One region of the Microbulbifer epialgicus genome, then DNA from elsewhere that is predicted to be linked to it. Evidence: predicted binding sites of a transcription regulator. Region 1 holds the regulator's gene; the other holds the start of a gene.

Region 1 (6,818 bases):
TGCGTCTACACCCAATGCCAAGCGGGTATTTTCTTCTGGGGGTTGCTCTTTCACCCGTTTTACCAACTCGGGAAGCAGGCTGGTAGGCAGGTTGTCGATACAGTTAAATCCCTCATCCTCCAATAGTTGCAGGGCGGAGCTTTTACCGGAGCCGGAGCGGCCGCTGATGATGACCAAGCGCATGGGGATCCCCTTTATCAGGCCTTTACACCACTATTTATTGGAATATTTGCTTCGATAATACTGGCAGCAAAGGGATTGCCGCCAGATTTAAAATCTATTCCTGTCTTGTTCGCGGTAAAGCCCTCGGTAAGGTTCAGGCTGCTGCGGCACTGTCTATGGCCAGTGCATAGAGTTCGTCACTGGTCTTAGCCTGCCTCAATTTATCCCTTACCAAGCCGTCCGAAAACAATGCGGCGATTTCGGCCAAAGTTTCTAAGTGCTGCTGCTCCGCATCCTCGGGGACCAGCAAGGCAAATAGTAAATCGACTGGCTGGCGATCAATCGCATCGAAGTCTACGGCGGGCTCAATAGTACAGATTACACCAATAGGGTGCTCACAACCGGGCAGTCGACAATGGGGTATGGCGACACCCTCTCCAATCCCGGTTGACCCCAAGCGCTCGCGGGCGATCAGCTGGTTGAAAATGGTATCAGAGTCGTGTTGCGGATATTGTTCGGCAATAGCCTGGGCAATATTGAGCAGTAATTTTTTTTTGCTGCTCCCCGCCAAGTGGCAAAGGCTGAGGCGGGGAGAGAGTAAAGCTTCCAGTGTCATAGTTCAGCGGTGGTTCTGCAACTTCTCTTTGTGCTTTTTCAGTTGGCGGTCCAGCTTGTCGGTAAGTGCATCAATGGCCGCGTACATATCCTTGTCTTCCGAGCCGGCACAGAGATCGTGGCCGTTAATATGTACTCGGGCTTCGGCCTTTTGAATCAATTTCTCAACAGACAGGATGACCTGGGCGTTGGTAATGTTGTCATAGTGCCGGGAGAGTTTTTCCAGCTTGTTTTCGCAGTAATTGCGCATTGGTGAGGTAACGTCGACGTGGTGGCCACTAATGTTGATCTGCATGGATTTCTCCTTATCGAGTGCATCACATACCGGCGCGCTTCCCTTTTGGGTCGCAACCCTACTAGGAAGTAGGCCAGAATGGAAGGATACACTCAAAGTTTGGAGTTCGGTTGTAGATAGGTGGTTGGGGACGTCAGACAGTTTGTGACTTATGGTTTTATCTCGGTCACAAAGAGGCGCCAGCGCTCAAACTAACCGCTTCCGCTCACTGGAGGAGGGGATACCCATCGATTCCCGGTATTTCGCCACAGTACGGCGTGCCACCTTGATACCCTGCTTGTCCAGTTCCTGGGTAATTTTGTTATCGGAGAGGGGTTTGCGTGGTGCCTCGGTGTCGATCAGTTTGCGGATCAGTGCGCGAATGGCGGTCGAGGATGCGTCCTCACCGGAATCTGTACTCACATGACTTGAGAAGAAGTATTTCAGCTCGAAGACTCCGCGAGGTGTGAGCATGAACTTTTGCGTAGTCACCCTGGAAATGGTGGATTCATGCATACCTATGGCCTCAGCCACGTTCGCCAGCACCATTGGACGCATGGCCTCAGGGCCCTCCGCAAAAAAACCCTGTTGCTTCTCAACGATACAGTTGGCTACCTTGAGCAGCGTATCGTGGCGGCTCTGCAGGCTTTTCAAAAACCAGCGCGCTTCCTGTAGGTGGTCTCTGAGGAAGTTATTGTCCCTGGAATTATCTGCCCGTTTGACCATTGAGGCATAGTGACTGTTGATCCGAATTTTGGGGGTGATTTCCGGGTTCAAATCTACCTGCCAGCCTAACCCCCTGCGGGATACAATAACGTCCGGAATCACATAGGCCGCCTCCTGTTCTGTAAAGCCTTCGCCTGGATTTGGGTTCAAGGATTGGATCAGGCGAATAACCTCGCCGAGTTGGGCCTCATTCAGGCGGGTGCGCCTGCTCAGCTGACGGAAATCCCGTTTGCCGAGCAGATCAAGGTGGCGCTCGATAATATTTTGCGCTTGTTTTATCCAGGGGGTTTCAGTGGGGAGTTGCTGTAACTGCAGGAGCAGGCACTCTTGTAAGTCGCGAGCGCCGCAGCCAGCAGGCTCAAACTGTTGGATGGCCCGCAAAACTGCAACAACTTCTTCCTCCTCAACCAGAAGGGAGCTGGAGATCTCCTCTATGGAAGTGCTCAATAAGCCGTTGGGCTCTATTCCGTCGATCAGACTCTCCCCGATTGATTTGTCCAGATCGGATAGAGAGGTCAAGTTGAGTTGCCAACGTAGATGATCCTGTAGGCTGTCAGTCGTGGAATGACGTTCAAAGCCGGCCTCCTCGCCCTCTGTGCCTCCACTGTGACTGGTATAGACATCATCCCAACGGGAATCTACGGGGAGTTCTTCGGGGATGCTTTGGTTCCAGTCATCTTCTGCGAGTTCCCGCTCCTCTATTGCCTCTTCGGAAGCATTGACTGGTTCGGCTATAGATTCGGGCTGAGTTTGGGGTTCTGTGGCATTTGCTGTAGGTGCTGCTTCGTCAGCTTCGGCTTCCAGCATAGGGTTGCCATCAAGGGCGGATTGAATCTCTTGCTGCAAATCCAATGTCGACAGCTGTAACAGGCGTATGGCCTGTTGCAGCTGGGGGGTCATGGTCAGCTGGGTGCCGAGCTTGAGCTGAAGAGACTGCTTCATATTGAGGTGCTGCAGACTGATACCACAGGGGGTTTATCTAAATAACCTGAGATGGCGCAGACTACCCTGCCCCCTTGAGTATTACAAGCAATAAACGTGCCGGTCAGATTGGAACAAGTTAGTGTATGTCCTCAATATTTATGACAGATATGGCTGTGGACTGGCGTAAATGGTGACAAATGAATTGGCCTGTCCCTAAATGGTAAATTCATGTCCCAAATACACTTCGCGAACTTGTTGGTTGGCGAGCACCGCATCTGGTGTGCCAGCTGCAATGATATGTCCTTCACTAACGATGTAGGCGGTCTCACAGATATCCAGGGTTTCTCGTACATTGTGGTCGGTAATGAGAACACCAATACCGCGATCTCGCAGATGGCGAATAATTTCCTTGATGTCGTTGACCGAGATTGGGTCCACACCTGCGAAAGGCTCGTCCAATAATACAAAGTTAGGGTTGGTGGCTAGGGCCCTTGCGATCTCAACTCTGCGGCGCTCTCCCCCGGAAAGGGCCATACCGAGGCTGTTTTCAATGTGGGTAATGTTAAATTCCTGGAGTAACTCTTGGGCCTGTTGTTGGCGCTCTGCGCGAGTGAGGTCTTTGCGGGTCTCAAGAATGGCAAGGATGTTGTCCCGAACCGAGAGGCGGCGAAATACTGAGGCCTCTTGGGGGAGGTAGCCAATTCCCTTGCGGGCGCGGCCGTGCATTGAGAGGTGCGTGATATCCTCATCGTCGATGAGTACTTGGCCGGCATCCGCTTGTACCAAGCCGGCAATCATGTAAAAGCAGGTGGTTTTGCCCGCGCCGTTGGGCCCCAAAAGGCCGACTACTTGGCCGCTGGAGACGCAGACAGATACATCCTGGACGACTTTTCTCTTTTTGTATTGCTTGGCTAGGTGTAACGCCTTGAGCGTTGGCATAGAGTGTACCGAAATCTAGTCATGCCGCGGGAACAAGCAGTGCCCACAGGTACGAATTTTATCTGTTGTTGAGTGCTACTTGAGTGCCCTTGGGCTTATTGGCTGCCTTCTTTCTTCTCCGGCTGCCAGATCATTTCTATCCGTTTACCCGCTTGTCCCTCGGCGCTCATTTGCTCCGTGGTCAGATCGTAGTCAATTCTTTCAGCAGTTAAAGTATTGCCATCCCGGTCTACGTAGGCCTTGCCGGTAAGCTGGAGTTGTTCAGAGCTGACTGCATATTCAATTTTCTGGGCATGGGCTTTAATTGGATTTTCCCCTTCCAGTATTTTTTGTTGAAAACGTGCAGGTTTTCCTAAGGCTATGACACGACTGATCTCTTTGTCAGGCGTGAAGTAAACTTCAACCCGATCGGCTTCTATTTTCAGGGATCCCTGGGTTATTACTACGTTATGGTTGTAAACGACCAGGTTGCTGCTTAAACCGGCATTCATAGCGTCAGAGCTGATATTAATACGCTGTTGGCGGTCTTCAGGTAGTGCATTTGCTACCGAGGTTAGGGTCAGCAAAGTAGTGAGAGCGAAAGTCCTTACTACAAAGTGAAATAATTTAGTCAGGGTCATAGTTACTCTTTACATCGGATAGGATTTCCACCCGATCTTCATTCAGGTACACACGCATACCCTTCCCGATAGTGCGGTTAGGGCCGGAGCTAATAGTAACAACTTTGTCCGTTTCGGCGAATTCCTTATCCGGCAGTATGGTAATACTGGACGTTTGTAGTTTGATGCCTCCCGGAGTGGGGAGTTCATCAATTTCTACATCGCCACTTAAAACAAGGCGCTCCCCGCGGTTGTATGCCACCCCTTGCCTGGATTCTGTGCGCCATTTGGGTTGGTCATCTTGATAAAAGAGCATGCGAGGTTCTGTCAGCTCGGCCCTGTCCCGAAGCTTGAACTGGTAATAAGTGATTTGTTCCGCATCCACTCGATAGGCCAGATTTCCATCTTCATTGAAATGGCGTGTCTTGGCACCGCGAATGATCAAGTCAGCAGCTTGGTCATGCTGTTGGGGGGTCGGTCGAATGCCCAGCAATTCCTCAGGCGGGCTCTCAGAAAACCAAAGGCCTGCGCTGATTAGTGTTACTACCAATAAGAGCGGTAACCATGTGCGCATTACTGCTCTCCGATGTAGGGAGCAAGTGCAGCGTCAAAAGTGCCTTGAATTTGCATGATGCGATCACAGACTTCCCTTACAGCGCCTTCCCCGCCGCGGGTATTGGTAATCCAAAGGGCGCGATCCCTCACAGGGGCGGCGGCGTTAGGTGGGGCGATAGGGCAGCCTATACGAGTCATCACCAGAAGATCTGGGTAGTCATCGCCTATGTAGGCGATGTCCTCCAGGCGGCAGGGCTCATCAGTCAAAAGCTCCTGCAGGGCGGCAAACTTATCTTCCCGGCCCTGGATCAGTTTGTTGACTCCGAGGTCGTGTGCCCGACGCTCGACTACATTGCTGCGCCGGCCAGTGATGATGGCTACTTGAACGCCAGAATTTTGCAGCATTTTGATACCGTGTCCATCCAGCGTATTGAAAGTTTTTAGCTCATTTCCGCTATTATCGAAATACAGTTTGCCATCGGTGAGCACACCATCTACATCTAGTACCAGCCAACGAACTTTCATCAGCGCACTATTTAATTCTTCTTCGGAAATCACCAGGGTAATCCTTACATATTGTTGGTGGGCGGTACTAATCCGCTCGGTAATTATTAAATTATCTCAGATTACTCCTGCGCGGAGTATATCGTGCATATGTAGAACGCCGATGGGGAAGTGTGCTTCGTCCTCTACCACCAGAGCAGTAATTTTATAATCCTCCATGATTCGAAGCGCTTCTGCAGCCAGGGTTTCGGCAGAAACCGTCTTGGGTCTGCGGCTCATAACCTGGTTCATGGTGGCTTTATCCAGCTCCAATTTCTGGTCTATCACTCGACGTAAGTCACCATCGGTAAATACACCGAGTAATTCCCCCTTTGAGTCGACAATAGTCGTCATGCCGAAGCCTTTGCTGGTCATTTCCAGCAGGGCTTTGGATAGCAGAGTATCCATTTGAACTTGGGGAAGTTCATCTCCTGCATGCATGACATCCTCTACTTTCAACAACAGTCGTCGCCCCAGGGCGCCGCCAGGGTGGGAGAAGGCAAAGTCCTCCGCCGTAAATCCTCTGGCCTCCAATAGTGCCACTGCCAAGGCATCACCCATCACCAGGGTGACGGTTGTTGAGGAAGTTGGGGCCAGGTTTAGGGGACAAGCCTCGGTTTGAACTGAAATATCCAGGTTGGCATCCGCTGCCTGGGCCAGAGGAGAATCTGTCTTACCTGTCATGCTAATCATTGGGATGCTCAGCCGCTTCAGTAGGGGGAGCAAGGTAAGGACCTCTGCAGAAGAACCTGAATTGGAAATGGCGATTACCAAATCGTCGCGGGTAATCATTCCCAGGTCTCCATGGCTGGCCTCACCGGGGTGCACGAAAAAACTCGGAGTACCGGTACTGGCCAGGGTGGCAGCTATCTTGCGGCCAATATGTCCAGACTTCCCCATACCGGTGACGATAGTTCGGCCGCGGCATTGCAAGATCATTTCGCAGGCGCGTTGGAATTCGCCATTGACTCTTTCTTCCAGCTTGGCAACGGCTTCCGTTTCCATGCGAACTGTGCGCCGTCCTGCATGTAATATCAGATCCTGGGTCATCGAGTACCTCTGGTTGATCGCTTCTATTTCGTAAAGGTGTCAGTAATAGCCAGCTTCACATCGGCTGTGTCTCAGTGTGTGCAGCTGATGAGGTCTGCTCCCTGCTGTTGGCTTGGTGTGCGCTGTTGTCGTGCTAATCTATATTATGAGCGGATCGCTGGCTCTGAAAAGTTCAGCCACTGGCCAAGAGGCGTAAAATGACACGCTCGTACACCGCCACAACTCCGGGCGCGGCCATGGTATAGTCTGCCGCCGCTGCTGTCAGCTCTGTCACTCATTGGACGATCGGCAACCCTCCTTTTCTTTCATACGGGAGAAGCGGACTGCAGCATCGTCATGGCACTTATTTACGCTATGTGCGTCCAAGGAATGATTTGCTAATTGGAGATTATTTGTGAACACATCATTATTTTGGATTAGTCGGTTGGGCT
Region 2 (6,818 bases), on a different contig from region 1:
GGCCTATATCAAGGCCAGCAATACCGGTGGAGGGGATTACTTCGGCTTTTCTGTCAGCCTCAGCGGTGACGGCAATACCCTCGCGGTTGGGGCAGTTTTAGAGAAGAGTAATGCCACAGGCATTGATGGCGACCAGAGCAATAACGGCGCGGTGAACTCTGGCGCCGTGTATGTGTTCGCCCGCACCGATACCACTTGGGCTCAGCAGGCCTATATCAAGGCCAGCAATACCGGTGGAGAGGATTACTTCGGCTATTCTGTCAGCCTCAGCAATGACGGCAATACCCTCGCGGTGGGGGCATCTAAAGAAAGCAGTAATGCCACAGGCATCAATGGCGACCAGAGCAATAATGATGCTATTGAATCTGGCGCCGTGTATGTGTTCGCCCGCGCCGATACCACCTGGGCGCAGCAGGCTTATATCAAGGCCAGCAATACCGGTGGGGAGGATGAATTCGGCTATTCTGTCAGCCTCAGCGGTGACGGCAACACTCTCGCCGTGGGGGCATATTGGGAGGACAGTAATGCCACAGGCATCGATGGAAACCAGAGCAATAATGATGCTATTGAATCTGGCGCCGTGTATGTGTTCGCCCGCGCCGATACCATCTGGGCCCAGCAGGCCTATATCAAGGCCAGCAATACCGGTGGAGGGGATGAATTCGGCTATTCTGTCAGCCTCAGCGGTGACGGCGATAGCCTCGCCGTGGGGGCATATTACGAGGACAGTAATGCCATAGGCATCAATGGCGACCAGAGCAATAATGATGCTATTAAATCTGGCGCCGTGTATGTGTTCGCCCGCGGCAATACCATCTGGGCCCAGCAGGCCTATATCAAGGCCAGCAATACCGAAGAATCGGATCGCTTCGGTAAATCCATCAGCCTCAGCGGTGACGGCAATACCCTCGCCATAGGGGCAAATTTAGAGGAGAGTAATGCCACAGGCATTGATGGCGACCAGAGCAATAACTATGAACGGCTTTCCGGCGCTGTGTATATGTTTGCCCGCGCCGATACCACCTGGGCTCAGCAGGCCTATATTAAGGCCAGCAATACCGGTAAAAACGATTCTTTCGGCTCATCTGTCAGCCTCAGCGATGACAGCAATACCCTTGCCATAGGGGCACCTCGAGAGGGCAGTAATGCCAAAGGTATTAATGGTGACCAGAGCAATAATGATATGCTGTATCCCGGCGCCGTGTATGTTTACTGATTAACAGTAAACATACGCTTCATTTTATTAGTCTCATATCCATCATTACAGCCGACCGGACAGCTTAGAGGATTTCCCCAGCGTAAGCTGGGGCATCGTCCGGCAGCCTGATCGCAACCGATAGAATCACACTCGCCAACTTCACCGCCAAAGGTTGTTTTGGTTGTGCGAGTGTCTCTTTTAGTGGCTTGAAGACAGCCTCTATCTCTGCGCCCAGCGCTGTAAAATTTATTTATATAAATTGCTTAACGCTGTTATCGAACCAGCCTGCAGAGAAGATATCAAAGGCATCCAGGATAAATTTTCCTATATAACTTGCCCAGAAGAATCTGGGTAACATCTATCTCAATCACTAATTAGTTTCTTTAATACCGCTAAATAATCTTGATGTTTTTACTCTCTAGTCAAGCAGTTGGTCGCAGTTTCACCTGATCGGTAGGCACGCCCTCAGGACCGCCAGATACTGAATTTTTATCGATGCGTGTATCGATTTTTCCCAGCGATTCCAGTTCTTTTAACTGCAGTAACACAGGATTGTGATCCATCATCTCGGCAGTGTTATGCTGGGAGCGCACAGCCTGGGGCTCTTCATGGCGCTTTATTAAATTCGCTTCAGATTCTTTTTGCGCTTCCACTATCTGACTAAGAATCATCTTCATATTACCGGGTAAAATAATATCTTTCACTTCTACGCTGATAACCTCGATACCATATTCCGCCAATTTCTTACGAATACCAGTCGCAATAACAATATTCAGACGATCTTTATCCGCCAACAAGCTATCGAGTGTCTGGGTGCCCACCGCTTCGCGTAGGTGTAGTTGTAACCCCCGGTAAATAAAACTTTTGTAGTCGCCGAATTTTAACGCTACTCGCTGTGGATCAGTAATCTTGATAGTGCCTCTCAGGTTAATGCGCAAGCTAACCCGATCCTTGGTAAGAATTTCCTGGCCACTCACATCAATAGTTTGCAGGCGCATATCTATCAGTTTCACTGTAATAGAACGATTATATTTCCAGAAGCCATAACGACCCGGCTGTAGAGTCTGTTCCAATTTGCCGTTTACAACCAAAAGGCCCACATGTTCATCGGGAATTTTGTTATAGCTAACCGCCTGGGCGGCGATACGCATCTGCCCGATCTTCACCCCACGACCAAGCAGGCCCAATATATTCTCATCAATCGTATATTCCTTTGAGATATCCACAATACCTACACGCACGGTTTCACCACCTTTCCACACCGCACGATAAGTACCGGGAGGAAGGATATCCACCAGGTGGCCGTCCCGATAGAAAAGGCCTACCTGCTGATCAGACAGCTCGTAGGACTGCAAATATTCACCTAGTATTTCACCGTAAGTATTCAGCAAAAATTTTGCCTTGATCGCATCAAAAACCACTTCGGTAATATCATAGGTCTCCACCCGCACATCACCGGAAAGCCGCCAGATACGGTGACGTCCCGGAGGTAATACCCTTTCAAAACGACTGCGGCGAAACAAAAGCGCACGCTCGTTATCTGCCACATCCACAATTTTCCATATTTTAAAGAGAGATTTCATTTTTCCGATCTCTTATCTTTTTTATTCCTTTTGGGTGGAGCCCACCCGGTTACAGGGTAGTCCTACGCTTGTACAACGTGGAAGTAGAATACAGCGGTTTTAAACCATTTTCCTTCTGCCCATCTTGGGCAACACAGCCACTATCCCTGATCAAAACAAATTAGGTACTACTGACTCAGAAGGAAAGAATACACTGCACTCGCGACGCGCTGTGAATACATCCCTGTAGGCTCGTAATCGGCATCCATGCCTCATACGGTCCCGAGCGCAGTGCATTCTTTCCTTCCCCCTTTTTAGTAAAAAACTTGTAACCTGCTCACACGAAGCAAATCCACGAGAGTCGATACTGTCACCGGCATACCTTTGAGTTTGGCAGTCGGTGTATACCAACAACCAAAACCAGAAGGCACAGCAGGCCCCGGATAGATTTCAACAAAGAAGGCTTCTTTGCGGGGATTCGAACCCCAGGCTCCCGCCTTTCCCTAAGGTCGCTTTCCAGGCGACGTGACTTTGAGAGGAATTGAACCTGTAACTAACCGATAAAACGGTTGCACTACCAAGTGAGCGACACAGTGGGCACACCTGCGGCCAGCGGCGGTGGTGCCAGGCCGGTATACAAAACCGGCTCCGCTGACTGGAACAAAAACACTCAAACTTGTTTGCGGAGAATGGACTCCTGTGATTCCATCTTCCGGCATCCCTTTAACATTCCCGGTCTTTCCTTCAGGCGGCCTAATCCCGTACCGGCTCTGAGTCACCCTTTGACGCAGACCACCTGTTTGAGGGTGTAAACGATTTCCACCAGGTCTTTCTGTGCTGCCATAACCTTTTCAATAGGTTTGTAGGCCGATGGGGTTTCGTCGATCACACCCTCGTCTTTACGGCACTCCACATCGGCAGTTGCCGCGCGGTGCTCCTCCAGGGAGACCTGTTTTTTTGCCTTGGTGCGCGACATCACCCGCCCGGCACCATGGCTACAACTGCAGAAGCTTTCCTCATTCCCAAGCCCCCGCACAATAAAAGATTTGGCCCCCATACTTCCGGGAATAATGCCCATTTCATCAACACGCGCTCTTACAGCCCCCTTGCGCGTCACCAGTACATCCCTGCCGTAGTGATGCTCGCGGGAAACGTAATTGTGATGGCAGTTCACCGCCTCCATGCGCGCCTCGAAATCCGTGCCCAGCGCCTGCTTCACCGCACCGATAGTACGCGCCATCATTACCTCGCGATTGATGCAAGCAAACTCCTGGGCCCATTCCACCGCCTGCACATAGTCATCAAAATGCTCTGTGCCTTCAGGGAAATACGCCAAGTCACTATCCGGCAGATGGATATGCCAAAGCTCCATATCCCGTTTAGCCTTCTCAATAAAATAGGTGCCGATACGATTACCTACACCACGGGAACCGCTGTGCAACATCAGCCACACGCTACCCTGCTCATCCAGGCACATCTCAATAAAGTGATTGCCGGTACCAAGCGTTCCCAAGTGATTAATATTGTTAGTGTTTTTTAAAACTGGATGCTTCTCTTTGAGCAGCTCAAACTGCGCTGCCAACGGTGCCCAACCAGCGAGTGCATCATCCGGCGGATTCTCCCAGGCGCCCTTATCTCGCCTTCTCTTGCCACGAAAGCCGCCAGTACGGCCGTGGGGCACTGCGCGCTCAATGGCACTGCGTACCCCGGCCAGGTTATCCGGCAACTGTGGCGCAGAAAGGCTGGTGCGCACCGCCATCATGCCGCAGCCGATATCCACACCCACAGCAGCGGGGATCACCGCACCCAAGGTAGGTACAACACTACCAATAGTGGCGCCTTTGCCGAGATGTACATCGGGCATTGCCGCCACCCATTTGTGGATAAATGGCATCTGCGAAATATTTCTGAGCTGCGCCCTGGCCTCTTCTTCAAATGGCACACCCAGAGTCCAGGACTTGATGGGGACACCGCCTTCCTGCATCACTTCATACGGCAATGGTTTCATCTCTCGCTCCTTTTGAAATCTTGCAAAACCGCGTTATCAATTCATGCGTTTCGTTTGCTATTGATATAGCGAATAGGGTGCCAACTTTTGTAAAAGTTATTGGGTTTTCCCTAACCTATTGTTTTTAAATGAAATTTAATTTCACCCAGAGCTTTCAGCTGGCTTTAACGAGTTACAAAGCATTAACTTATCTATCTTTTTTGATAGCTATTTAATATTTTAGATAGCTATTTAATATTTTAGATAGCATGAAAACAGTAGCTATTAGTATTCTCGGTACCACTAAAGACCGGCGCGGCAAAGGCGACAAACGCTGGGACAAATGGCGGCCCAATATTTCCATGTGTCAGCACGATGATCTGCTTATCGATCGGCTGGAACTCCTGTTCGACAACCACTCAAAAGGCCTGGCCGACCAGGTCACAAAGGACATTGCGCAAATCTCTCCAGAGACAGAAGTAGTTCATCACCGAGTCAACTTCGGCGATCCCTGAGACTTTGAAAGCGTCTATAGCAACCTGCTGGATTTTGCCCGCGGTTACGTATTCAAGCCGGATCAGGAGCAATACCTGGTGCATATCACTACCGGTACCCATGTGGCCCAGATCTGCCTCTACCTGCTAACGGAGGCCGGATATTTCCCCGGGTGCCTGCTGCAAACATCCCCGGCACGAAAGCACAGCAACCTGCCAGGTGAGTACCAAATCATCGATTTGGATCTATCCAAATACGACCAGATCGCCTCGCGCTTCCAGCGGGAACACCAGGAGGGCACCACCTATCTGAAAGGTGGCATTGAGACCAACAACCTCGCCTTCAACCAGATGATCAAGCAGTTGGAGCAGGTCTCCATTCGTTCCGATGCGCCCATCCTGATTACAGGGCCGACGGGGGCTGGCAAACCGCAACTGGCCCAGCGAGTCTATGAGTTGCGCAAGCAGCGCGGAAAATTGGAGGGGGGCTTGGTAGCAGTGAACTGCGCCACCCTGCGCGGCGAGAATGCCATGTCCGCCCTGTTCGGGCACCGCAAAGGCGCCTTTACCGGCGCCACCACACACCGCTCTGGACTGTTAATGGAGGCTGATAAGGGCCTGCTTTTTCTGGACGAGATCGGCGAGTTGGGATTGGACGAGCAAGCGATGCTGCTGCGCGCTATAGAGCACAAGCGCTTTATGCCTTTTGGCTCAGACAAAGAAGTGAGCAGTCACTTTCAGCTGATCGCAGGCACCAACCGGGATCTTGTGCAACTCAGCCACGAAGACAAGTTTCGCGCAGACCTGCTGGCCCGTATCGACCTGTGGACCTACCGCCTGCCCTCCCTGCGGGAGCGTATTGAAGACTTGGAACCCAATATCGATTTTGAGCTGGAGGCGTTTTCCAGAAAGTCCGGCCACCTGGTGAGTTTCAATAAAGTGGCACGGGAGAGGTACCTCAACTTTGGCCGCTCGGCAGAGGCCAGCTGGTCCGCCAATTTTCGCGACCTTAACGCCAGTATCCTGCGTATGAGTACTCTCGCTGCTGGTGGGCGCATCACGTCGCAGGTGGTAGAAGAAGAAATCCAACGGCTGCAAGTCAAGTGGCGAGCCCTTAAAGACGAATCATTACTACCCCTCGCGCGTATCAAAGCACTACTGGGCCCCGACAGTATTGAACAGATGGATTACTACGAGCAGATCAAACTGGCGGGGCTGATTCAGGTGTGTGAAGAGTCCAGCTCCATGGCGGAGGCCGGACGCAAACTCTTCCAAGTGAGCCGCACTACAAAAAAGTCCAATAACGATTCTCACCGGGTACGCCAGCTACTGGAAAAATACGGGCTTAAGTTCGAGCAACTGAATCAAGCCTAGAGCCCTGTTGGCACCATTTTGTTAATCTCACTCCAGAGCATCAATGATGGATCATGGAATGAGATACGCCTACTTAACCCCGCTTTTTCTTCTTCTCAGCGCCTGCGAGCCAACACAGTTTGCAGGCGGCACCGCCCTGCCAGATGGTTCCGTATACAAAGGTGACTTACAAAATGGCCTTTTCCATGGTCAGGGCCAGTTGC

Evidence for each region. The regulator sigma-54, encoded in region 1, starts transcription at its own class of promoters, with help from an activator protein. The targets are predictions, from matches to a motif close to TGGCACANNNNTTGCNNT.
Region 2: a site for sigma-54 is predicted at 4,834-4,851, ahead of ACCI49_RS01515 (RtcB family protein). Genes of this name have one in related genera too.

The regions. Positions count from the first base shown of each region.
Region 1 covers NZ_JBGMEK010000019.1:51,437-58,254, forward strand. The annotation lists gene rapZ (RNase adapter RapZ) at 1-183, opposite strand, end outside; gene ptsN (PTS IIA-like nitrogen regulatory protein PtsN) at 317-778, opposite strand; gene hpf (ribosome hibernation-promoting factor, HPF/YfiA family) at 782-1,072, opposite strand; gene ACCI49_RS10580 (RNA polymerase factor sigma-54) at 1,259-2,719, opposite strand; gene lptB (LPS export ABC transporter ATP-binding protein) at 2,915-3,640, opposite strand; gene lptA (lipopolysaccharide transport periplasmic protein LptA) at 3,736-4,260, opposite strand; gene lptC (LPS export ABC transporter periplasmic protein LptC) at 4,247-4,813, opposite strand; gene ACCI49_RS10600 (KdsC family phosphatase) at 4,813-5,319, opposite strand; gene ACCI49_RS10605 (KpsF/GutQ family sugar-phosphate isomerase) at 5,416-6,387, opposite strand; gene ACCI49_RS10610 (MlaC/ttg2D family ABC transporter substrate-binding protein) at 6,782-6,818, shown strand, end outside.
Region 2 covers NZ_JBGMEK010000002.1:36,729-43,546, forward strand. The annotation lists gene ACCI49_RS01505 (FG-GAP repeat protein) at 1-1,216, shown strand, start outside; gene ACCI49_RS01510 (slipin family protein) at 1,621-2,781, opposite strand; gene ACCI49_RS01515 (RtcB family protein) at 3,536-4,768, opposite strand; partial or broken gene rtcR (RNA repair transcriptional activator RtcR) at 5,017-6,615, shown strand; gene ACCI49_RS01525 (C13 family peptidase) at 6,674-6,818, shown strand, end outside.